One region of the Caldibacillus sp. 210928-DFI.2.18 genome, then DNA from elsewhere that is predicted to be linked to it. Evidence: a T-box and tRNA genes for the amino acid it is inferred to sense, from the RefSeq annotation. Region 1 holds a T-box; the other holds one or more tRNA genes.

The links. The T-box of region 1 lies ahead of LIZ98_RS08470 (valine--tRNA ligase). A T-box ahead of a tRNA ligase gene usually reads a tRNA of that ligase, here a tRNA-Val.
Region 2: it has a tRNA-Val gene. The T-box ahead of LIZ98_RS08470 (valine--tRNA ligase) is inferred to sense a tRNA for this amino acid. The anticodon was not compared.

What each region holds. Positions count from the first base shown of each region.
Region 1 is NZ_JAJCHL010000031.1:3,703-16,085, forward strand. It holds gene LIZ98_RS08470 (valine--tRNA ligase) at 157-2,805, opposite strand; T-box leader at 2,867-3,092, opposite strand; gene LIZ98_RS08475 (hypothetical protein) at 3,483-3,674, shown strand; gene LIZ98_RS08480 (methyl-accepting chemotaxis protein) at 4,050-5,522, opposite strand; gene LIZ98_RS08485 (NAD(P)-binding protein) at 5,916-6,560, opposite strand; gene ysxE (spore coat protein YsxE) at 6,801-7,784, opposite strand; gene LIZ98_RS08495 (LysM peptidoglycan-binding domain-containing protein) at 7,918-9,537, opposite strand; gene hemL (glutamate-1-semialdehyde 2,1-aminomutase) at 9,951-11,246, opposite strand; gene hemB (porphobilinogen synthase) at 11,301-12,290, opposite strand.
Region 2 is NZ_JAJCHL010000021.1:28,740-41,122, reverse strand. It holds gene LIZ98_RS06720 (hypothetical protein) at 72-632, opposite strand; gene LIZ98_RS06715 (HesB/YadR/YfhF family protein) at 961-1,251, shown strand; gene LIZ98_RS06710 (MDR family MFS transporter) at 1,767-3,137, shown strand; gene LIZ98_RS06705 (DUF2187 family protein) at 3,397-3,618, opposite strand; gene LIZ98_RS06700 (hypothetical protein) at 3,930-4,148, shown strand; partial or broken gene LIZ98_RS06695 (zinc-dependent alcohol dehydrogenase family protein) at 4,316-5,298, shown strand; gene LIZ98_RS06690 (RNA-guided endonuclease TnpB family protein) at 5,452-6,570, shown strand; partial or broken gene LIZ98_RS06685 (lipid II flippase family protein) at 6,691-7,065, opposite strand; tRNA gene LIZ98_RS06680 (tRNA-Val) at 7,573-7,645, opposite strand; gene LIZ98_RS06675 (GerAB/ArcD/ProY family transporter) at 7,956-9,080, opposite strand; gene LIZ98_RS06670 (Ger(x)C family spore germination protein) at 9,083-10,300, opposite strand; gene LIZ98_RS06665 (spore germination protein) at 10,309-11,919, opposite strand; gene LIZ98_RS06660 (YczF family membrane protein) at 12,356-12,383, shown strand, end outside.

The DNA.
Region 1 (12,383 bases):
TATCAGTTACGTCGGTTTAAATCATCTTATACAGCTTATCATCACAAATTCAATTACTACCTAATAGTAAAGCCTGAAACGAAAAAAACTATCACATATGGGTATGTCACATGTGAAAAATGGTGTGATCCCATAAGTGATAGCTTTTTCTATTACCTACTTCATCCTTCTTAACTCTTCCAGTCGTTCTTGGACGGTTGCGCGTTTTTCTAAGTAGTCTTTTTCTTTCGCACGTTCTTCTTCAACCACTTGCGCAGGTGCTTTAGCAACAAATTTTTCGTTGGCAAGTTTTTTCTGTACCCGCTCCACTTCTTTATTTAGTTTCTCAAGTTCTTTTTCAAGGCGGGTAATTTCTTCTTCGATATTGATGAGCCCTTGAAGCGGCAAGTAGATTTCCGCTCCGGATACTACGGCAGTCATTGCTTTTTCAGGGGCTAGTACACCTACACCAATTGTCAACATTTCCGGATTACAGAAACGTTCAAGATAGGCTTTATTTGTTTCTAAAGTGTCCAAGATTTTTTCATCATGGGCATTAATGATCATGGCGATTTTTTTGCTCATCGGCGTATTCACTTCGGCCCGAATATTACGGACAGAACGGATGATTTCAACGAGTAATTTCATTTGTTCGCTTGCTTCTTGGTTCGACAATTCCGGTCGTACCTTTGGCCATTCCGCAACCGTAATCGACTCCCCCTCATGTGGGAGATTTTGCCAAATTTCCTCGGTAATAAACGGCATGAATGGATGAAGTAACCGCATCGTTTGGTCTAAAACATAGGCTAAAACGGAGCGAGTTGTCTTCTTTGCTGTTTCATCCTCACCGTACAATGGAAGTTTTGCCATTTCAATATACCAATCACAAAAATCATCCCAAATGAAGTTGTATAAAGCCCGGCCAACTTCACCGAATTCATATTTTTCAGCCAGATTGGTAACTGTTTCAATCGTTTCGTTGAGTCGGGTTAAAATCCACTCATCCGCTACAGATTTTTTTCCGTTTAAATCAATGTCTTCATATGGGAGTCCGCCCATATTCATCAAAGCGAACCGGGATGCATTCCAAATTTTATTAGCAAAATTCCAAACGGATTCAACCTTTTCCGTACTGTAACGTAAATCTTGTCCCGGTGATGATCCGGTTGCCAGAAAATAACGTAAGGAGTCGGCACCATATTGATCGATAACATCCATCGGGTCGACACCGTTCCCAAGCGATTTACTCATTTTCCGACCTTCTGCATCGCGAACTAAACCGTGAATTAAAACATCTTTGAACGGGCGCTTCCCGGTAAATTCAAGCCCTTGGAAAATCATCCGGGATACCCAGAAGAAAATAATATCATAACCGGTGACAAGCGCATCGGTCGGGTAATAGCGTTTCAAATCAGCTGCTTCCTTATCCGGCCAGCCCATAGTTGAAAATGGCCATAATGCCGAGCTGAACCAAGTGTCAAGGACATCCGGGTCTTGCTCCCAATTTTCAGCGTCTTGCGGGGCTTCATGACCAACATATACTTCTCCGGTTTCCTTATGATACCAAGCAGGAATCCGATGACCCCACCAAAGTTGTCGCGAAATACACCAGTCACGAATATTTTCCATCCAATGAAGATAGGTTTTTTCAAATCGTTCCGGAACAAAATGCACTTTTCCTTCCGTTTTTTGCAGCTTAATTGCAGCTTCAGCCAATGGTTTCATTTTGACAAACCATTGGGTCGAAAGATATGGTTCAACAACAGCCCCGCTCCGTTCCGAGTGACCGACGGAGTGAACCATTTCCTCGATTTTGATAAGGACACCTTGTTCTTGTAAGTCTTTGACAATTTGTTTGCGGCATTCAAAACGATCCATGCCTTTATATTTTCCGGCTTTTTCATTCATTGTACCGTCTTCATTCATAACAAGAATCCGTTCCAAGTTATGGCGATTTCCTACTTCAAAGTCGTTCGGATCATGGGCCGGGGTGATTTTTACCGCACCGGAGCCGAATTCCATATCGACATATTCGTCGGCAATAATTGGGATTTCGCGACCGACGATTGGAAGCACGATTGTTTTGCCAATTAAATGTTTATAGCGCTCGTCTTCCGGGTGAACCGCAACGGCCGTATCCCCGAGCATCGTTTCCGGACGCGTTGTTGCAATTTCAATATAGCCGGAACCGTCTTTTAACGGATACCGCAAATGATAGAAAGCGCCTTGTATATCTTTGTAAATAACTTCAATATCGGAAAGGGCCGTTTTCGTAACCGGATCCCAGTTGATAATATATTCTCCGCGGTAGATGAGACCTTTTTTATAAAGAGAAACAAAAACTTCACGAACCGCTTTGGAAAGACCTTCATCCAGTGTGAATCGTTCCCGGCTATAATCGAGACCAAGCCCTAATTTTGCCCACTGGTGACGAATTGTTTGTGCATATTCTTCTTTCCATTTCCATGTTTCTTCCAAAAACTTTTCTCGGCCTAGATCATAGCGGGATTTCCCTTCCGCACGCAGTTTTTGTTCGACTTTTGCCTGCGTTGCGATTCCGGCATGATCCATTCCCGGCAGCCACAATACATCGTAGCCTTGCATTCGTTTCATCCGGGTAATAATATCTTGTAATGTTGTATCCCAGGCATGCCCAAGGTGAAGTTTGCCGGTCACATTTGGCGGCGGAATCACGATGGAGTATGGTTGTTTGGTTTCATCATCTTCTGCTTCAAAAAATTTGTTCTTTACCCACCATTCATAGCGACCTTTTTCTATTGAATTTGGATCGTATTTTGTGGGCATCGAGAATGTTTGTTCACTCATTTAAATGCCTCCATTTTAATTTAATTTTTTGCAAATCCTGACAATTAAAAAACCCCACTCGTTAAAGGACGAATGGAGTTGATTCGCGGTACCACCTTTATTCACAAATGCATAAGAAGCATGCATTTGGCACTCAACCAGGTAACGGATTTCCCGGCTTTTGCTACTCTTCAGATTCACAAAAGCTGCTCCCGGGCGACCTTCCAACAGTTTCACTTAAGAACTCGCACCACCGTTCTCTCTCTGAAAAGCCAAACTATTGTACTCTTCCCGTTCAACGCATTTCGTTTATTTATACTTATTCTATAAAAATAACGGACATTTCGTCAATCATTATTGGCCATTTGAGGAAAAATTATACGAAATGATTTATATACAATTCTTTTTCTACCGGTTTTAGGAAAAATTATACGAAATGATTTTGAAACCCATATTCCGGTATTCGACACGCAAGTCCAGAATGCTTATGTTAGTTGGAATGTGGTGAACAACACCCGAGGCAGATTTTTCACAAAGTACCATTATTTTCACTTTTTAAAATTCACTCAAAAAAATATGAACAACTTCCCGTTATATTCACATAGAATGAATTAAAGAAACACTTTTTGCAGACGTTTCATGTCCGGTTGCGGTCTTGTTTCCTTTTGGGAAGACAACCGTTATAAAGGAGGGGTTTCATGCGTAGAAAATACAATCCATATTTACTGCCATCATGGGCTCGAACAATCAGGGAAGTCGGAAAGCAATTGATTATCCCGTTTACGATCTTCCAAGGAATCCGAACGTTAATCATCCCAACAACTTTTGATGTCGTCTTATTATTAATTTTTTTGTTAATTGTCGCTCTTTTCCAGATTGATCTGATATAAGTGTGTTTTTTTGTTAATTGTTTGGTAATTGAGCAACTTGGTTTTTTTAGAAGCCTATTTTAAGTTGTTGCCCTCTACCAAATAATAATTGCATGTTCAAAAAGGGGGATAAGTGTAAGGAGTATCCGAGAAGAAATTTGCCAGCTATTCCCCCGAACTTTTTGAACATCATAATTTTTTTACTGACTAATGGAAAAGAGGCGTTAGTGAACCGACTCTCTTTGCTTAGGAAAAAAGCAGTTAGTGAATTCAGGCACCCTTTCCGATTCGATTTTCTTTGGAAATAGGCCGTAAAAACTCGGCGGCCTTCCAAATTCAATTTTTCACGTCTTTAGAAGAAATTCCAATTATCCTCGATTTGCCCTTCCAATTTTTTTATTCAGCTAGTAGCTCTTTTGCACTGATTGTTGTTCTATTCATTGAATTTGCGATGTCTTTATTGTCATTCGTTAATGTTTCAATAGAAGCAGTCATTTCTTCCAGATTGGTACTCGCTTCTTCAAGAATTCCCGCAAACTGGGATGTATATGTTTCTATACTTTTACTTTTTTTCACGACTTCATTAGTCATTTCTTTTGAATGCAGTAAATCAGTGTTTAATTTTTGAAATACTTCTTTCAACTGTTGAAAGTAAACGACAATATCTTCCATCGAATCTGCAAGGTGGGTAATCTTTTGGTCACTGGCTTGCATTTTTTTCAACGTCGATTCGTTGCTCGTATTCACGTTTTGCAAGTTTTTGGTAATATTATTGACCGTATCTTTTGTCGACTCTGCCAGTTTGCGAATTTCTTCGGCGACAACCGAGAATCCTTTGCCGGCATCACCTGCTCGTGCCGCTTCAATGGAGGCATTTAAAGCCAATAAATTTGTCTGCTCGGAAATTTCTTTAATTTTATTTGAATATGTATTGGTTTCTTGAATGTTCTTTGTTAAATCCAGTAATGTTTGGTTTAAGTCGTTCATAAATGCTCGAATCTCCATTACATCTTGTTTAAACATGAAAACTCTTTTTTCACCGAGAGACGTGATTTCGTCTGTTTTATCCGCCTCAGTTGAAAGTTCTTCCATCATATTTTCCAGCTTTAGCATGACCTCGAGATTTTCCATCGTATGACTTGAAATCATTGCAATTTGGTCGGCTTGCTGTTGACTGCCAATTGTTAACTCTTGTAAACTGTTAGTAAATTCATTTTGAGCCAATTGATTGCTCTGAATCCGTTCATTTGCATTGGCCATTTCTTTTAAAATATTATTCATATTGGCTTGAATGCGTTCTTTTTGTTGCTTTTGTTCCTCACCATGTTTTTCTGACTGCCGCAACAATTCCCGAATCACGGATTGCTGTCTGGCGTTCATGTGGATTAGTACATAAAGTAAAAGTCCTGATAAAAGATAGAGTATGAGAATAGTAACAAAGTTTTCTTTAATTACGGCTGTTTCTTTTGTACCGACAAAAAAGATCGTTAACATGATCGACAATCCTATGGAATAACCAAGGATAAACGATTTTTTGCCAGAACTAATCGTCGAAAAAATGGCTAAAAAGAATGTGATGAGAATAATATTAATTCCGCCGCCGGTAACCGAAATACCTAAAAATGAAAAGGCGCCAATCAAAACAACACTTAAATAAGGAAATAGAGAGTGTTTCTTAACTATTTTTTCACAAACAATATATAAAACAGCAAAACAGATTAATTGAGTAGAATATATTATAATTACGGGGCCTTGTTTTAGTGCGATTGATTTCAAAAAAGCCAAAACTAATGAAACTGAAAAAGTAGTATACATGATTAAATTTATTTTTTTACTATCTTCCAACAACATTTGCTGTATCTTGTCCATCTTGTTTCACCTTCTTATTTGTATATTCATTTTTTGATCGATTAATAGGGAAGGAACAGCTCTATTGAAAACGTTTGCTTATAATAGAAAAGTAACAAGGCTTCTACTCTTTCAAATATTATTATTTTCCCTCTATTATACATGAATACCTATTCAGTGCAATAGAAAATTGATGATGAAGCGGCTTGTTTTTTGAGAAATGAGTCGGTACGTATTCAGTGCGCGACAACAAATTTATAATAGTACAGCTTTTTTGTGAAATAAGTCACTAATTTCAAGTGATATGGACATTTCTTCAAAAATTTATGTTTATTTGAATTGTTTGTGTTAATTTTTTATAACTGAGGATCTTATGATGATTGAAATAGTAAGGAATTTTTAAGGTCAAGGTTCCTAATTAAGATCACCTTGACCGTTTTCATTATTTTGAAGATTTTTTAACCAGCTTAAAAATTGTTGTTGATTTGTTTTACTGTGAAAATCATCATCCAATAGTTGTTTTAACAGTTTTTGCTGCTCTTCTTTTGGCAGTGGAGAGTTTTTCAAAAGTTCCCGACATTCATATAGAAAATCAACATATTCTCCATAATTTTTCGGGAAAGTGGCTTCCAATTGCTGTTTAATTTTCTTTGTCAGCATGGGGCTAGCGCCGTTTGTTGCAACACTTATTGTTAATCGGCCTCTTTTCATGATCGTGGGAAAATGAACATTCCCATTGGAAGCGTTTGTAGCATCATTGATTAATGTATTTTTTTGTGCATATTGAAGAACCAATTCGTTCACTTGGGGATTATTTGTTGCAATAATTACGAGAAAGGCGTCGGATATATCATTAGGTTCAAAATGCTTTTTCATCCAATTTACCTTGCCTTGTTCCCAATAATTGCGGATTTCCTGGGTAATTTTTGGACTAGTCACGGTAATCTTTCCACCGCTTTCCAGCAATAGACGAATTCTTCTTTCAGCTACATGACCCCCACCAATTATGACAATATTTTTGTTATTTAAATCGAACATTAGAGGTATGAATCTTGTCATTGTACAACTTTCCTTTTCGGTTTCATTTTCGTTGTAATGTCGATTTTAGTGATGTCTTGATTATATACTATTATATCAATTTTTCTGAATACCTAGGAGACTTACTGAAAAATTTAGCGGAACTCCACTAGATCAACAAACCTCCTCCGATTTCAACAGTAAGGCCTTCTTATTCAACAGTGACGCCTGTCAATTCAACAGTTCACACCGGGAATTCAACAGTACCACCAACTCGGCATATTAGGATTCTGTTTGCATTTCCAGCTTCATGATGATATTTTCAATGTTTTTCAGTTTCCAATATGCTTGCTGAATCTTTTTTGTATACTTCAATTCATGGTTTGGGGCGACTCTCGTTTGATAGCGGTTCAATAACTGAATCATGAATCCGGGGTGGGCAAGATAACTTTTCATAAGCAAAAGTTCTGTTTCCTTTAGCGGATAGTGTTTCATATAGATATTCAGCCATTCCATACAATCTTCACCGTTCATCGGGTATGTACTTAATGTGTTGGATAAAAACGGCAATAAATCCTGATATGAGGAACCGATACGGCTTTCGTCAAAATTAATAAAATACCCGTACCCTTTATCATCAAATACAAAATGATCCAAGCTAACTTTACCGTGAAGAAGGACCGTGCGAATTTTCTTTGATTCAAGCATAGTATCTTTCCAAATTTTTAGAGTTCGAAGTGCATATTCATAGGCTTTTTGAAATTCATGATAATATTGGACAAATTCCCATTCAAAAGGAGACATATACCATTTTTGCTCACACAGTTCAATCCAACTGTCAAGATATTGCATTTCTTTATTCCATTGTCCACTAGTTCGCTCAAAATGGTCCTCGATATTTGTCTGGTCCATTTCCATTTCTTGTGATGTCAAAAGATGAAGTCTGGCAAGTTCCCGAAACATTTTTCTTGCATGATTGGTTTCAACCGGTCTTGACTCGCTACCTAACCAAGGCATTAAGTAATACAGCTTTTGATCTCTTAAAATCATATATTGCCCGTTTTTTGCCGGATAAAGAGGAACGAAACGATAAAACCCTTTATGGTATAAAAAAGGGTAGATGGAAAATAAATTTCTTCCCTTAGTTACTTCGGTTTCTTTTAATGCAAACACATTGTTTCCACTAAATACTTTATATACTTTTCCAATCTTTTCCAAATGTCTCGGTTGAATTTGATATTCTTTTAAAATTTCGTAGACTCTCATTTTTTCACCTCAATGCATATAAAAAACGGGTTTCGTACCCGTTTTCTTTGTTACGTCACTTTTACATAAAGTGATTGGGATATGGTATTTTTCATTGTTATAGTTCGGCTGGTTCCTCGGTTAGTCCATTCAGTTATGACGAATGTATTTTATGTGTATTGGTGGGGATGTAAAGTATTTGTCCTTCATAGACATCCTGATTTGATTCCAGGTGATTTGTTCGCAACAGTTGGGAAACCGAGACGTCATATTTTTCGGCAATCAAACTTAATGTATCTCTCGCTTGAACAATATAAATTTTCATCCGAACTGCCGGATTTTCATCTTTTCTTCCAAAAAATTCAGTGAGTGAGATGGATTTTTCATCCTGATTTGTTTCTTGCGGCTGATAATTTATGTTTTTCTCGGTTCGATGGGCTTCGTGATCCTCTTCTGCCTGAACTTCCTCAATCGTAATATCAGCAAAATCTTGTTGTTCAGCCGATTCCTGAACACTTGTCTCCACTGCTACAGTCTCTATTTGTTGATTAAGATCTGCTCTTGTTTTCGGCTCCTCTACCGGTTCATTGTCCCTTTTTGACAGTTCGCCACTGACTTCGATCTCATTTTCCAATTTTGCCTCTGTATTCACAGCTTTCGTTTCATTTCTTTCCACTGCTACTTGGTTTTCATTATCCAAGTCATTTAAAACTGGATCAGTATTACGGTCGTTATCCTTTGGGGACGAATTAGTTAGAAGCGGACCGACTTCAGGAACATGCTCTGAATCCTTTAACCATGGACTAATTTCAGGTTTCTTTTCTAATTTTTCAGGTTCTGCTTTCTGGCGTCCGGCTTCAGGTACGTTCCCCAACTCCTCTTCTATACGACCGGCTTCAGGTACGTTCCCCAACTCCTCTTCTATGCGACCGGCTTCAGGTATATTTTCCGTCTCTTCTATAATGTGACTAGCTTCCGGCTCGTTTTCCAATCCCCCCGATTCTACTAAAAGATGATCAGGCTCAAACTGTTTTTCATTTGTATTTGTCGATAAAGTTGCTTGGTCAGCCTCTACTCGTTTCTTTTCAATTTTTTCCAGTTTATCCATAGTGGAAGTAAATTGAATCGGGATTTGGATATTTTCTTCAGGCTCTTCATCTCGGTCCTCTACTTTTTTAGCCTCTACTGAGAATGTGCTGTCGTCATCAATTTTATCGATGAAAAAATCGTTTGAAACTGGAAATAATTGGTCTTTATCAGCTAATGGATCTTCAGATAATGCCGGGATGCCTTCTTCACTACTTGACAAAATATCTTTTCGTTCGTATGCGGATGCATCTGCGGCAATTCCTGTAATTGCGACATTCGTTGACAATTTTAAGCAGTCTTTTTCAGGAATTGAGTAATCAAAAAATTCAATAAGGACATCTAAGTCTTCTATACTGCTTACTTTCTCTCTCGGTACGGTAATATCAACGGGAAAATCAAAATGAAATTCTGATATTCCTTCTTCTCTTGCGTCGAGTACGGTAACATATTTTTGCCCTGAAAAATAAATACGATCTTCTTCATCATTTATTTCAGCTTCTGATTTTTTATATTCTCCGTACATTTTTAATGATCCACGGATGGAAATAAAGTGATTCAAATCTTGGATGGTAACATTTGGCTCTAATGCTAAATTATATAATTCTCCAATCTCTTCTCCCTTTCGAAACCACACTGTTTCATCCAAAGAAAATTTAATGGCTGCCGGTTGATTATTATCAGTCAACATACTTCCCCCCTTACGAATCTAACTGTGGATTTTCAGAAACTCACTGGTGAAGATGAAATTTGTTTATTAGGATAAACAAAAATAATCGTGTTTTGAGATAACGTGAATAAGGAGCTATTATTCTACTCATATCATTACAAGTTATGAAAAAAGTGGATGAAATATGCTTAAAAAAGTTACTTTTGTGGAAGAACAAGTGGAAAAGCTTTTAAGAATACGTCAAGCATTTTGGAATCAAGCAATGTGGAAAAATAGAAAAGGAATTCACTTGTAGAAGAAGCCGAAATATTATTTCATGTTTCCATAAAACAATAGGTCCAAAATCAATAGGTGATTCAAAGTTGGAAAATGACGTACAAACTGATCCCGAACCTCCCCGCTAACAAGATCACTGTACGTCATTCCAAGTTTTAATTCATTTCTTTTATTTTTCGAAAAGCATGTTCTGCAGCTTGAATGGTTTTTTCTATATCCTCATCCGAATGAACGGTAGAAATAAACAATCCTTCAAATTGGGATGGCGGTAAAAACACACCTTGCAATGCCATTTCCCGATAATACGTTGCAAAATAATCGAGATTGGATGTTTTCGCTGTATCATAGTTCATCACTTGTTCATTGGTAAAAAAGACCCCGATCATCGAGCCGGCCCGATTGACAGTTAGTGGAATCCCGTATGTTTCTGCTGCTTGACGATAACCGGCTTCCAACATATCCCCTTTTCGTTTAAATTCATCATAGTGTTCGGGTTTTAACTGTTTCAATGTTTCATAACCGGCCGTCATTGCCAAAGGGTTGCCGGATAACGTGCCTGCTTGATAGACCGGACCACTTGGAGCAACTTTTTCCATGATTTCTGCTTTCCCGCCGTAAGCACCAACCGGAAGCCCGCCACCGATTACCTTCCCTAAACAAGTTAAATCAGGTTGAATGTTAAAATAACCTTGGGCACAATGATAATCGGCCCGGAAGCCTGTCATGACCTCGTCAAAAATAAGCAGGGCGCCGTATTGCTCGGTCATTTCACGCAATCCTTCCAAAAAACCAGGTAACGGAGGAACAACACCCATATTTCCGGCAATTGGTTCAACAATGATTGCTGCAATATCCTCGCCAAATTTTTCAAAGGCCGTTTTAACCCCGTCCAAATCATTATATGGAACAGTTATTGTGTTTTTTGCAATGCCTTCAGGAACGCCCGGGCTATCGGGAAGTCCAAGTGTTGCTACACCTGAGCCGGCTTTAATTAATAAGGAATCACCATGCCCGTGATAACAGCCTTCAAATTTTAAAATCTTACTTCTCCCCGTATATCCTCGTGCCAACCGTAATGCGGACATCGTTGCTTCTGTACCGGAATTTACCATACGAATAATTTCAATGGATGGTACCCGCTCCTTAACCAGTTCTGCCAATTTATTTTCGATTAATGTCGGAGCACCGAAGCTTGTCCCGGACTCGACTACTTTTTTCAATGCTTCAACAACTTGACGATTCGCATGGCCTAAAATTAATGGTCCCCATGAAAGAACATAATCAATATATTCATTCCCGTCGATATCGTAAATTTTCGAGCCTTTTCCGCTTTCCATAAAAATCGGATTCATATCAACAGCTTTAAAGGCACGCACCGGGCTGTTAACTCCCCCCGGCATTAACTGTAATGCCTCTTGAAATGCTTTTATCGATTTTTCGAATGAACGCATACTATCCCTCTTTTCTCTATATGTTTATGAAGAGCATACATCATTTAAGTGCTATTATTTTTCTTCATTCAGCCATTTGGCAATGTCCTTCGCAAAATAGGTGATAATTAAATCCGCACCTGCCCTTTTGAATGCGGTGTGCATTTCCATGACAATTTTCTTTTCGTCAATCCAACCGTTCAAGGCAGCTGCTTTAACCATTGAATACTCCCCGCTGACATTGTAAGCAACTATCGGAACATTAAACTCATTGCGGACATCACGGATAATATCCAAATATGGCATGCCCGGCTTGACGATTAAGAAATCAGCCCCTTCCGAAAGATCCGAATGGGCTTCTCTTAAAGCTTCCCGACGATTGGCAGGGTCCATTTGATATGTTTTCCGATCGCCAAATTGTGGGGCACTTTCTGCAGCATCACGGAACGGACCGTAAAAAGCGGATGCATATTTAACTGCATAGGACATGATTGGTACATGTTTAAAACCTGCTTCATCCAACCCTTTACGAATTGCAACGACAAAACCATCCATCATATTCGAAGGCGCAATAATATCAGCACCTGCCCTTGCTTGGCTGATTGCCGTTTTCACATGAATTTCCAGTGACTCATCATTGGCAACATCACCGTTCATGATTACACCGCAATGACCGTGATCGGTATATTCACATAAACATGTATCTGCAACAACAAGCATTTTCGGAGCATGTTGTTTAATGGTTTTAATAGCTTTCTGAACAATGCCGTGATCATGGAATGCACCGGAACCTATTTCATCTTTTTCATTCGGGACACCAAATAAAAGAACGGCCTTTATGCCTAAGCTTAATAGTTCATCCACTTCACTAGGCAAATAATCTAAAGAAATTTGCTCAATTCCCGGCATTGAAATAATGGGATTTCTTATCTTTTCTCCTTCAACGATAAATAGCGGATAAATTAAATCATCCGTGTGAACATGATTTTCCCGAACTAAATCTCTCATAAAAGCCGATTGTCTTAGTCTCCGATGTCTCTTAAATTGTAAGTCTTCTATGTTCATTTCACTGCCTCCAATTATATATTTAATAACTTGTTTGGCACCCAAAAAGTTCTACGGGAAAATTCATTGCATCTTTGGTTTATGTGATCCAAA
Region 2 (12,383 bases), on a different contig from region 1:
GGTAGTTAGTCACATCCGTGTTTGAAGGAAAATGAGGTGGAGGCTAAACTTAACTGGAGTGTTTTATGATGTTATCCCCACATTTTCATTAAGTCATTTGTTACTAAAATTTCAATTTCTCCGCTACCTGAATAAATCGATTTCACTTTAGCCAAAATCCGTTTACTCAAGGCGATTTTTGGTCTTAATTCCTCAACAATTTGTTCCGGTAACCAGCCAACGATATTTCCATTACGATTATAGACAGCAATGCCATTAAAACTTTTTTCGCTATCTTCTATTATTTCATCGATAATATAGAGCTGCTCATTTATTTTTAAATTAGTGATTGGATCATCAGCATTATTCGAGGGTTTTAATAATTTGAAGGTCGTATTTATATATGGCTCGGTAAGATTCCAACCGCAATGATTACAAATCTTAATTAAGTTGTTTTTATTAACGTAACTATACTTCTTACAACGTGGACAAGTCATAAACGTAAAATTTTCCTTATTATTCGTTTGATAATGTTTATGCGTGGAAGAATTGGGTTGGCTGGTTGACGGTCCATGTCGACTTTTCTTTTGATCGTACAATAGTATGCTAACAAAAATGATTAACATAGTTATAATAGTAGTAATCCACATCATGGTTCTCACCTCCTTATATGCAATTTATAAAAAATTATTTCCCTAAAAATGTGAACTTGTAGGGGGGAAGCGCTTCCATTTCTATTATTATTATATCATATATTAACGTAAATTTGTATCGGTTAACCTAAAAATAAAGGGGACTTACCAAGCATTTAATTAGGTAAAAATTACATAACACTTATTAATTAAATTCACAAATTATCCAAAAATCAAGATTGCCGCGAAAAACTTTTACTGATATACTAAGAGCAAGAAATGTTTGTGAAATATTTCACAATTAGTGTTTTCTAGAATTACAGCCCAATTTTATGATGAGGTGATGATCATGCAAATTACAATGTCTGAAAAAGTTTTCAATTGGTACAAAGAAGAGTTATCCTTAAATCAGGGAGATTTTGTACGTTTTTATATTCGTTACGGCGGTTTTAATTCTTTTATTAGCGGCTTTTCACTGGGAATGGATAAAGATATACCTGAACGTTCCAATATTCAACTGGAAAAGGACGGTGTTATTTTCTTTATTGAGGATGAGGATATTTGGTATTTTGATGATAAAGATTTAGTTATTGAATTTAACGAAAAATTAGGAGAGCCGGAATTTCGACAAGCAGTGTAAAATATATGGATTAGATCAAACCGGCGCAACATAAGAAAATCTATAAATCCAATCGTATTCCTCTGGATTTTCATTTCTCCAGCTTTTCCTAATGAAAGCATTCCTCCAAAGGTTAGTATATCTGACCAATCCACCTTTCACACAGGTGGTTTTTTTAGCTAATAGGAAAGTAAAAATTTTTCAATTTCTACTTTCCTAACGCATAAGTGCACAAGGAAAGCTTCGCGGGAATACATCGCAGCCGAAAAAATTTTATATTTTTTCGGTGACTAGAGAAGCTTCGGTAGCATTACCTCGCAAGCGAAAAAATTTTTTTTGCTGACTACGAATTTGCCCTCACCTAAAGGATCGGACGCCCAAGTTTTCCTTATACACCTGAAAATAATTATGTACTTACTTCTATTATGTAAATAGTCATAGTATGATAAAACTAATGAATCTAGCCCATAGTTAAACATAAACGCCAATTCTATCGTATAATCTAACGTAATGTGGAAATAAAAGGAGAATTCATTATGCAAGGGGTAACCAAACAGAATATTATTGTCACGTCCTTAACTATTGCTACTTTCTTAACAGCCATTGAAGGGACAATTGTTAGTACTGCTATGCCGAAAATTGTTGAGGATTTAGGCGGGAGCAGCTTATATACTTGGGTCATCTCTGTTTATTTATTGGCCACGGTCATCAGTACACCTATTTTTGGAAAATTAGCCGATCTATATGGTCGGAAAATTATGTTTCAAATTGGCGTTGTCATTTTTTTACTTGGATCTACTTCATCCGGTCTGTCACAAACTATGGAACAACTTGTTATTTTTAGGTTGATCCAAGGAATTGGTGCAGGTGCGCTGGCCACTATTCCAATGACGATTATTGGGGATGTTTTTTCATTTGAACAACGGGCAAAAATTCAAGGATGGATCAGTAGTGTATGGGGCATTTCAGGGGTCATTGGTCCAATTGTCGGCGGTTTTATCGTGGATGCAATTTCTTGGCATTGGATTTTCTTCATGAACTTACCGTTTGGAATCATTTCTTTAATTCTTTTACAACAAGCGCTCCATGAACAATTATCAAAGAAAAAACAAATAATTGATTATGCTGGAATTATTACTTTTACAATCAGTATGACGGCTTTTTTGTTGGCCCTTAACATCGTAAAAGTAGAAAAACAAATGACAACGAATTTATTTTTTTGGTTGCTCATTTCGCTCGTTTTCATGTGTCTATTTCTTTTTATTGAGGCAAAAGGAAAAGAACCGATGCTGCCACTTTCTTTATTTAAAAACAGATTTATCACAGTTTCCAATATTGCCTCATTTTTTATTGGCTTTATTTTAGTAACGGTCACCTTTTATATTCCTTTATGGGTGCAAGGGGTAAGCGGGTTAAACGCCACTTTATCCGGAATCGCTATGTTGCCAATGTCCATCACATGGATGATTGGTGCGATGATAACCGGCAAACTTTTTGAAAAAATAACGGTAGCTTCTATAGCGATTATTGGGAGCACCATGATTATTTTTGCTTGTATCGGTCTTGTATTCTTTCAAGCAAATACAATAATTCCTTGGATGATGGTGACAACAGGAATTTTAGGCATTGGTTTCGGCCTGTCCAGTACGCTTTATACAGTTGTCGTTCAATCAGCAGTAGAGTGGAATTTTCGTGGTGCAGCGATGGGTACCATTAATTTAATGCGGAATCTTGGTCAAACGATTGGAATTGCCGTATCCGGTTTATGGTTAGGTGAAGAATTACATGGTAGTCAATTAGCGGAAAGTTTACATCATGTCTTTTTCTTTTTAGTTATACTCGCAATATTGACATTCTTATTTGCAATGATGTTAATTGGTAGAAAACTAAAACAAACAACACATTAATCACCGACATGCTTAAAACGATTGGAGACTTTTTTACATTTATAGACGAGTGAAGGAGTTAAACATAAACATGCTTGAAGAGATTGATTTTAACATCCGGGACATAAAGGCGAATAAATGAAATTTGTTTGAAGAGATTGCAAAAAATGGCGTTCGGGGAAGGAGTAATTTAACTTTTTACGGCAAGTCAGGAACTCCTGTTTTCGGGCCAGCTAAAAAACACTGCCCCATTCATACCGGATGGGGCAGGTAGAATTAATTATTTCACCCGTTTATAGTTTTTATGATTGACAACCGTTTTAACTGGCTCGCCTGTTTTTGGATTTATTCCAAGCTGGATAATGACAGAGTTCTCTTTAACAATCAGAACTTCTCCTTTTTTTCCTTTATAACGTCCTCTCTTAACTTCAACCATGTCTCCTTCCTTTGCCTTTTTCCGTTTTCCTTCAAGATTCCCCTTTGTTACCGTTTCTTTTTCCATTTTATTCCCTCACTTTTGCAGATTCTAAGGCTAGTGGCTATTTATTAATATGACCAAACATTGGATAGTTCATGATAAGTTCATTGGATTAAAAAAGCACTAACATGAAAATTTTCCATGATAACATGAAATAGGGTGTAAGTATTTCAATGGTTCTGCCGGTGGTAAGGATGTCAAGGCGGAGATGAGTATAGAACGTGGAACTACTATTTCAACTCAAAATAAAAATTTAAGAAAAAGTAAATTAGGTATTGAATTAGAACTAATGTTTGGTATATAATAAGAACAAAGGTTCGTTGTGGGGTGATAGGTTGAAAACTTTACTTTTGAATGCTGCAAAAAGCGGAGAAAGACTTGAAATGATTTACCTTTCCGAAAAAAATATCATAACACATAGAATTATTACAGTTAGAAGAATTGGAGAAGAACATTTCCAAGCTTATTGCTATACAAAAAGACAAATTCGTACTTTTAAAATAAAAAACGTGCTATCAATTGTTCCATTAAGAAGTCGAAAACGGGCAAATTAGTTGGAAATTAAGGACTTAAGATCCAGACGCACAAGCATGTTGGGAAGAACAGGGAATGTTTCGAGAACTCAATCTGCTATATCCAGTGGCTGTCCAATTATGTTAACGGTACAATTAAGTTGTAGCTTTTTTAATAAAATTGGATTAGAAAAAGAGACTTAATAGTTTTGAATGGAAACTGTATTAAATTTTATCAATTTGGTCATCCAAAAGATGTGTTAAGAGTTGAGTCTAAAAAGATTGAACCACCTAGAGAAAAAGAAGTACTTGTTCGAATGTTGGCTCGCCCTATCAATCCTTCTGATCTAATACCAATTAGAGGGGCATATTCACATCGGATTTCTTTACCGAATATTCCCGGTTATGAAGGTGTTGGTATTGTAGAAGAAGTAGGTCCTTTTGTTTCTAAAAGTCTTATTGGAAAACGTGTTTTGCCTTTACGTGGGGAAGGGACTTGGCAAGAGCTTGTTAAGACAACAGCAGAGTTTGCAGTACCCGTACCGGATTCCATTGATGATTTCACGGCAGCACAATTGTATATTAATCCAATTACAGCATGGGTGATTTGTACGGAAGTTTTGAAATTGAGGCCCAATGATGTTTTACTCGTAAATGCTTGTGGATCTTCAATTGGTCATATTTTTGTACAATTATCAAAACTTTTAGGCTTTCAAATAATTGCAGTCACTCGAAATAAAAAATATACAGAAGACTTGCTTCATTTTGGCGCGTCATATGTTATAGACACTTCTGCTTTTCCACTCTATGAAACCGTTATGGAATTAACAAATGGAATGGGTGCGGATGCTGCGATTGATTCCGTGGGAGGTTCATCCGGAGACGAATTGGCATTTAGTGTTCGCCCAAATGGGAACTTTATTACTATTGGTCTTTTATCAGGGAAACAAGTAAACTGGGCGGATATTGTAAATAAAGCAAAAGTGAATGCGAATATTTTTCATTTGCGGAATTGGAATCAAAACGTCTCGGTTGAGAAATGGCAGGAATCTTTTTATCACCTAATAGGCCTCGTCGCTGATAAAAAGTTATCATTGAAATGGGTAGATTCAAAGTATGATCTGTTGAAAGTAAAAAAGCGATTGATGTTGTTGAATCTTCTAAAATAACGAAAGGAAAAGTATTTTTAACTTTTTCCGACAGAAGTCTCCCATCCTCAAGGAATGTGAAGGGTGATAGCCCAATGAGTAGGTGGGAGATGAATGTCGGTTGGCGATAGCCAAAACTTATGGTACAATAAATGAAAAGGGAACTAGTGTTCGTGATTAAAGTTAGGTGATTTGATATGACCAAGCAAAACAAAGCCTTCAAGTTCCGCTTATATCCAAATAAAGAACAGGAAGAGTTATTGTCAAAAACTTTTGGTTGTGTTCGCTTTGTCTATAATAAGATGTTAGCTGAACGCAAAGAAACGTATGAAAAATTCAAAGATGATAAGGAAACTCTTAAAAAGCAAAAGTTTCCGACACCAGCAAAGTACAAAGATGAATTTCCATTCTTAAAAGAAGTGGATTCTTTAGCTTTAGCAAACGCACAGATCCATTTACAAAATGCTTATAAGAACTTTTTTGAAGGTCGTGCGGAGTTCCCTAAATTCAAAAGTAAAAAACACAAGCAATCCTATACAACCAATATGGTCAATGGAAATATTAAGATTGAAGATGGTCATATCAAATTACCAAAGTTCAAAAAGCCGCTGAAAATGAAGCAACATAGAGAAATCCCCGCTGAGTATAAAATCAAATCTTGTACTATTTCTAAAACAAAGACAGGCAAATACTATATTTCAATTTTGACAGAATATGAGAAAGATATCCGTCCAGTAAAAATTCAGAAAGTAGTTGGTTTAGATTTTGCTATGGATGGTCTATATGTCGAAAGCGAGCAGGGTGAGAAAGCCAATTACCCACGTTACTATCGGCAAGCTTTAGTCAAATTAGCAAAAGCACAACAAATTCTTTCTCGAAGAAAGAAAGGTTCTACACGATGGGAAAAGCAACGTCTGAAAGTAGCTAAGCTGCATGAAAAGATAGCTAATCAGCGCAGAAACTTTCTTCATCACAAGTCAAAAGAATTAGCAGCAAACTATGACGCTGTGATTATTGAGGACTTAGACATGAAAGGCATGTCTCAAGCCCTCAACTTTGGAAAAAGCGTTCATGATAATGGCTGGGGTATGTTCACCACTTTCTTGGAATACAAACTAAAAGAACAAGGAAAACAGCTTGTAAAAATAGATAAATGGTTTCCTTCGACAAAAAAATGTTCCCGTTGTGGGAACGAAAAAGAAATGTCATTGTCTGAACGTGTATATAAATGTACTTGTGGCTTAGTATTAGACCGTGATTATAATTCAGCAATCAATATCAAAAAAGAAGGATTACGCTTGTTAGAATTAGCATGAAAATACAAACTCCCGGAACAGGAGGGTTAGCTCGGTCAATTTCCGGTCATGAGACAGGATTACCCGAGAAGCCCCCACTTCAAGAAACCCGCAAGGGTGGTAAGTGGAGGGTAGTTCACTTAATGCAGGTATAGAACCTCTTTCCTCTGATAAAGAAATAATAGCTCTCGAAAATATGGCAACAAATGTTGGCAGTAAAAGAATACCTAATATCGTACCAAATGTTGCTGAGCCAATGATAATCCGGTATTGGGTTCCAACAAATTCTAATGTATTTTCTGTTGGTGCGGTATCAATCAGACTGCCTGTTAAAGGTTGTTGCATCATATTTGCCATGCGGGAAATAATGACCATCGAGTTAAATAAAGATAAACCAGAGGCTAGGAGCTTTACTCTTGCACCTGAAAGTCTGACAGCATATGCAAGGGTTTCTATAGAATGAATTATCAAAATAAACAATGCGATCAGTATTAATTTATCGGTTATAAGTTCCAATGGTCAGTCCCACCCTAAAAATGTAAATAATTTTCAAATGATGATTTGCTAAGTTTCATTATGATTTTCCCCAATATGAAGAATTCAATTACTTTTATATATTTTACAACAAAAGGTCAAAAAAAGGTGTATCATCCGTTTTCATCTTAATAATTTCACCCTAACTTTACAAAAAGGGTATAGAAATGGAGGGAAGAAGATAAAGAAAAAAACAATAAACCCTTATGAATATGCCTTTTAAAGTAGTGATCTCGACTCGGTTCGAACCAGCGACCCCCACCCTGTCAAAGAAAGCTCTTAAGTTGGATGTATTCCAATATATTTTGAAGAACCCTTATTTGTCGGTTATTCTAATCAACTATTTCCGATGTAGAACGGGGTATTTCAGGTTTTCCGAGACATTTTCACCCGCATTTCACCCTAACTTTAGAAAAATGCATAAGAAAGGCGGGAAGGAAGATAAACAAAAAAGACATAAACCCTAATGGAATATGCCTTTTGCTTTAGTGATCCCGACTGGGTTCGAACCAGCGACCCCCACCCTGTCAAGGTGGTGCTCTCCCAGCTGAGCTACGGAATCATAATTTTTCTGTCAATCACATTAAATAATATAATGGAAACAAATAAAAAAGTCAAGGATGTTTTGTTAACTTTTTTTAGTGGAAACATTTTTATCTTGGGGAGAATGGCAGTTTTGAAAGTCTTATTCGTATGAATTTTCCATTTTCCTATATGGTTGGAAAAATGCCTTTGATGAAGAGAAGGGGAGGGACCTTTGATGAAAACAATCTATTCAACAAAAGGAGAAAGTTTGAGAGGCAGGTGTCCGAGTAGTCATTTTATTCGGACACCACCAAGAAAATTATGTTTGAAATGAAAAAATATTATCTTTACCCTTCCTTCATGGTTTTACTCATATTCTTTTCCTTTTTACGATTCTTCAAAAAGGCAATTACCAGCAAAATGACGGGTATTCCTATTTGAAATGGAATGTGTAAGTGAGGAGGAACAAATTTAAGTCCCTCATTAATATGTTCTTGGTAATTACTTGCGATGGTTTGTGACAAAAACAACACGATTAAACCAAATGGATAGACAATTTTTTTATGATCTTTCAAATGAAATAGATCGGTAGTCGCTATAACAGCTACATAAAAAAAAATAACGATCTTAAAAAACGCTCCAATAAAGGCAGCAAAGATGAAAAAGATATCGAGACGCTCGATAAAGTTTCCAATACTAATATATTGAATCGTTGATAAAAGCGGAAATTGAGTGTTTTCAAATAAAGGAACTGAAAGGACAGCTACGTTAATTGCCGCCGTTATACTCAAATTTATACCGCTAAGTAAAATTGCAAAGGAACCTAAAAAGCGACCGTTTTTTGAATAATTCAAATAAGGGAAAAGGTATGTGAAAGCAATCATTTCACCAAATGGAACAAATGCAGTTTCTAAGATGACCACTCTCAATATTGTCCCCCAGTTATTCCTAAGAACAGGTTTTAAATTTTCCAATTCAATTAAACCTGAAACAAGAATTAGGATCAATCCGGTGATTGCAAATAAATACATTAGGGCAAAATTAATTTCCGCAGTTCGAGCAATCACCTCAATCCCTTTTTTTACGGCGAAAACACAAAGGATAATCATAATCGCATTAACGATAAAAAGTGGTGTCTGCGTATAGGCTACTGCAACTAATAGTTCTCCAAAATCACGAGTGACTCTGGCACATATATAAGTAAAATAAATAATGTAAAAATAGCCGAGGATGCTTCCAAGAAATTTACCGACAATTTTTTTGGAATAAGAAGAAGGAAGTTCATTCGGATAATAGGTGTAAATTTTGTAATTCACATGGTAGAAAAGAATACCGATCAATGATCCGAGTAAAATGGAAAACCATGTATTTTGTTTTGCATCACTACCCAATGAGATGACAAGAGACGTCCCCATTTCAAAAAGTAAAATCATAACAAAAAATTGATAGCTGCTCAGTTTTGCGTTTTCCATGTTTAGTCATTCCCTTTATGCTCATATAAAAATGGTTTTGAAATTAAATACGTTCTCCTTATGAAGGCATTGACTTCTACCTTTACCTCTAAATTTGGGAAAATCTCCTCATTCCAGACATCTTCAACTTTTTTCCAATAATCCTCATCAACGTGGCTTATTTTTTCTCCAAATCCGAATACATCGGCTTTATGTTTTTGAGCAAATTGGATAGAGTTTTCTATTTCTTTCTTAATTTCTTTTCTCAATGCATTTTGTACTTTAATCAGTTCTTCGGCTTTTGAAAGGTCTAGAAATGTGTCAGCTTCTGTAATACCTCCTTCCGCATCAATATGGACGGTAATATGAGGTTTGTTGTTCTTCACTTCTGCTAAAACTTTAGTTTTGGTAAGATTAATGGTTACGCCAAAAGCATCCTTTTTATTTTTCCAGTCAACAGCCATAACTGTTGATTGAATATTGTTTAGTATCCAATTAATCCCTCTGGCAGTTTTTCCCTCCGCCCATGTGATTAATTTGTCTCCTTTAAAAATGCCTATTCCATCAGCATTTAGCGGGGCTAATGGTCGGGAAGATTGAATATTTGCATCTTGCTTTCCCTTTTCTTTGTCTCCTTTAAGGACAAATCCGCTAACCACTGCTTGCTTACTTTTTGAATAAATGGTTGGAACAAGTTCGCCAACAGTAAGATGGATATCTTCTCCCCATCGACTTTCAGAAAATTGGAGCGTCTTATCAATTGTATTTGCCGGAATTTGTTGATCAAGTGGTGTCAATGTTTTTAAAATTTGTTCTGCTGTTGAATCTTTGGCTATTACTATAGTAGCTGTAGAACGAAAATCCGGGTTCCTAATGGAAATGTCGAGTATGTCAGTTAAGCCATCTCTTGCAACTTCCTCACCAATCATTAACACATCGGTATGGGCAAAATATAACTGTCTGGAAACATGCTGGGAGGCCGCTCTGGCAGCTTCTAACAAATTATCTCCTTCGCTTTCATAAATCGTAATGGCAGGACCTGATAATCCGCTTGTTTGTTGGTTGCCGGCTATGTTTTTTGGATTGACAAATTGGAACGTCATATTATAGCGTTTATCTTGCCCGTAATCAATTCCGACTGCAGTGATAATTCCGATATCTGTTAACTCACGGTGATTCCAACAGCCGGCCAGCAATATAGTTATGCATATAAAAGCAAATAAGTTTAAACGTTTTGTCATTCTCTCACCTACGATCCATTATCTTCTGGTGGACGGGGTTGTTGGTTATCTCCTTGGCGAATAATATTTTTTTGACTAATTAGTTTTGGACGGGATTTCATTTTCCAAAGCGGGATACGAATGATTGTATCGCCCATATTTTTAATCATAAGAGGTGCTAATGGTTCCATATAAGGGACGCCAAAAGAACGTAAACTACATAAATGCAATGTCATCATCATGAGTCCCGTGATAATCCCGTAAAATCCCATTACCGCTGCTAAAGTCATTAATCCAAAGCGAATAACACGGGCTGATATTGCCATTGAAAATGAAGGTGTTGCAAAATTGGCGATGGCTGTTATGGATACCACAATAACCATCGCAGGAGAAACAATTCCTGCCTGAATTGCCGCCTGACCGATAACGAGAGCGCCGACAATGGAAACAGCTTGACCGACCGCTTTTGGTAATCGTACTCCTGCTTCTCGTAAAATTTCAAAAGTTGTTTCCATTAACAAAGCTTCAACATAGGCTGGGAAGGGAACCGCTTCGCGCTGAGCGGCAATAGTTATAATTAGTAAGGTTGGAATCATTTCCTGATGATATGTTGTAACTGCCACATATGTTGCGGGTCCGACAATGGATATAAAAAAATTTAACACACGTAAAAAGCGGATCGCTGTACTTATATCAAAGCGGGCATAATAATCATCGGCTGCTTGAAAAAATTCAATAAACAATGCCGGTACAGTCAGTACGAATGGTGAACCGTTTACGATAATCGCTATTTTCCCTTCCATTAAATTCGCTGCAACGATATCCGGTCTTTCCGTATGATAGACTGTCGGAAATATTGTATAAGTTTTTTCCTCAATCAGTTGCTCTATAAAGCCGGAATCCGGTACTTGGTCGATATCAATTCGTTTTAGTCGTTTCCTTACCTCTTTCACAATCTTTTCGTTGGCAATGCCTTTCATATACATTACGTTGATATCTGTTTTCGTTACTTTACCAATTTGAAAGGACTCAATCCATAAATTGGGATTTTTAATCCGTGAACGTATCAGTGAAGTATTTGTCCGCATGGATTCCGTAAATGCTTCTTTCGGGCCGCGGATGGATACTTCATTTTGCGACTCAGTAACTGCTCTTTTTTCTCCACCTCTTGTACTGGTTGAAAGTGCTTTTTCTATACCATCAATAAGGATAATGGTTTCTCCTGATAATAATTTTCCAAATAAATCGTTCCAGTCATATACGGAAGTGACATTCGTAATAGGAAGTAATTTTTTTTCAAGATAATCGAAGCTTTTTTCGATAGAAACAGCTTCTTGTAACGAATAATCATTCAGTAACGTATGGATAATCGATTCATTTGCGGTTTTGTCATCAATCAATCCGTCAACCATAACCAAGGCAGCTTTAATAGGTGGTTCATCCGCTAAATCAATTTGCCTAATAATAATATCTGCACTATTTCCGGTTGTATTAAGGATAGTTTGTAAGTTTTTACTTAAATTGTTATTTAAAAAGCGGCTTGAAATATCGCTTGCTTGTCCACTTGTATCTTTTGTGGCCGGTTGATTTTTTTTCTTCTTTTTAATCGGTTTTCGAAATAATTTTGAGACGAGACCCATCACAAGTTACCTCCTAGATGACAGGACGTTTTATGATTGCGTTTATCCAGTAACAGCCCCACCATAGACTGGGTTTACAAAGAAGATGATTGCTCAATTGCTACAACTAACCATCAGTGGGGATGAAGAAATTTGCCACTTCTCGAAGTTTCACTTTATCCCGCACAAACGGTCACTAATCTTCCTGCTAAGCTTAATAAATCAAGGATGTAAAGGAGGAGGATAAGTGTCCGTAAGTGCCCGATTGGTTCAACTAACCAGCAGTGGGGATGAAGAACCCCCACAGCTGGAAGTTTCACTTTATTATTTGTAAAAATTGGATGATTATGCAAAAAATATTTTAATATTGGTGGTTTGTTGCCAGCGGGTGTGGGATAAATTGCGAAAAGAGAGGAATGATAAATCATAAATGCATTCTTAATCGGTTGGTGATGAAATGAAAGAATTAGGTATCGTTTTATTTA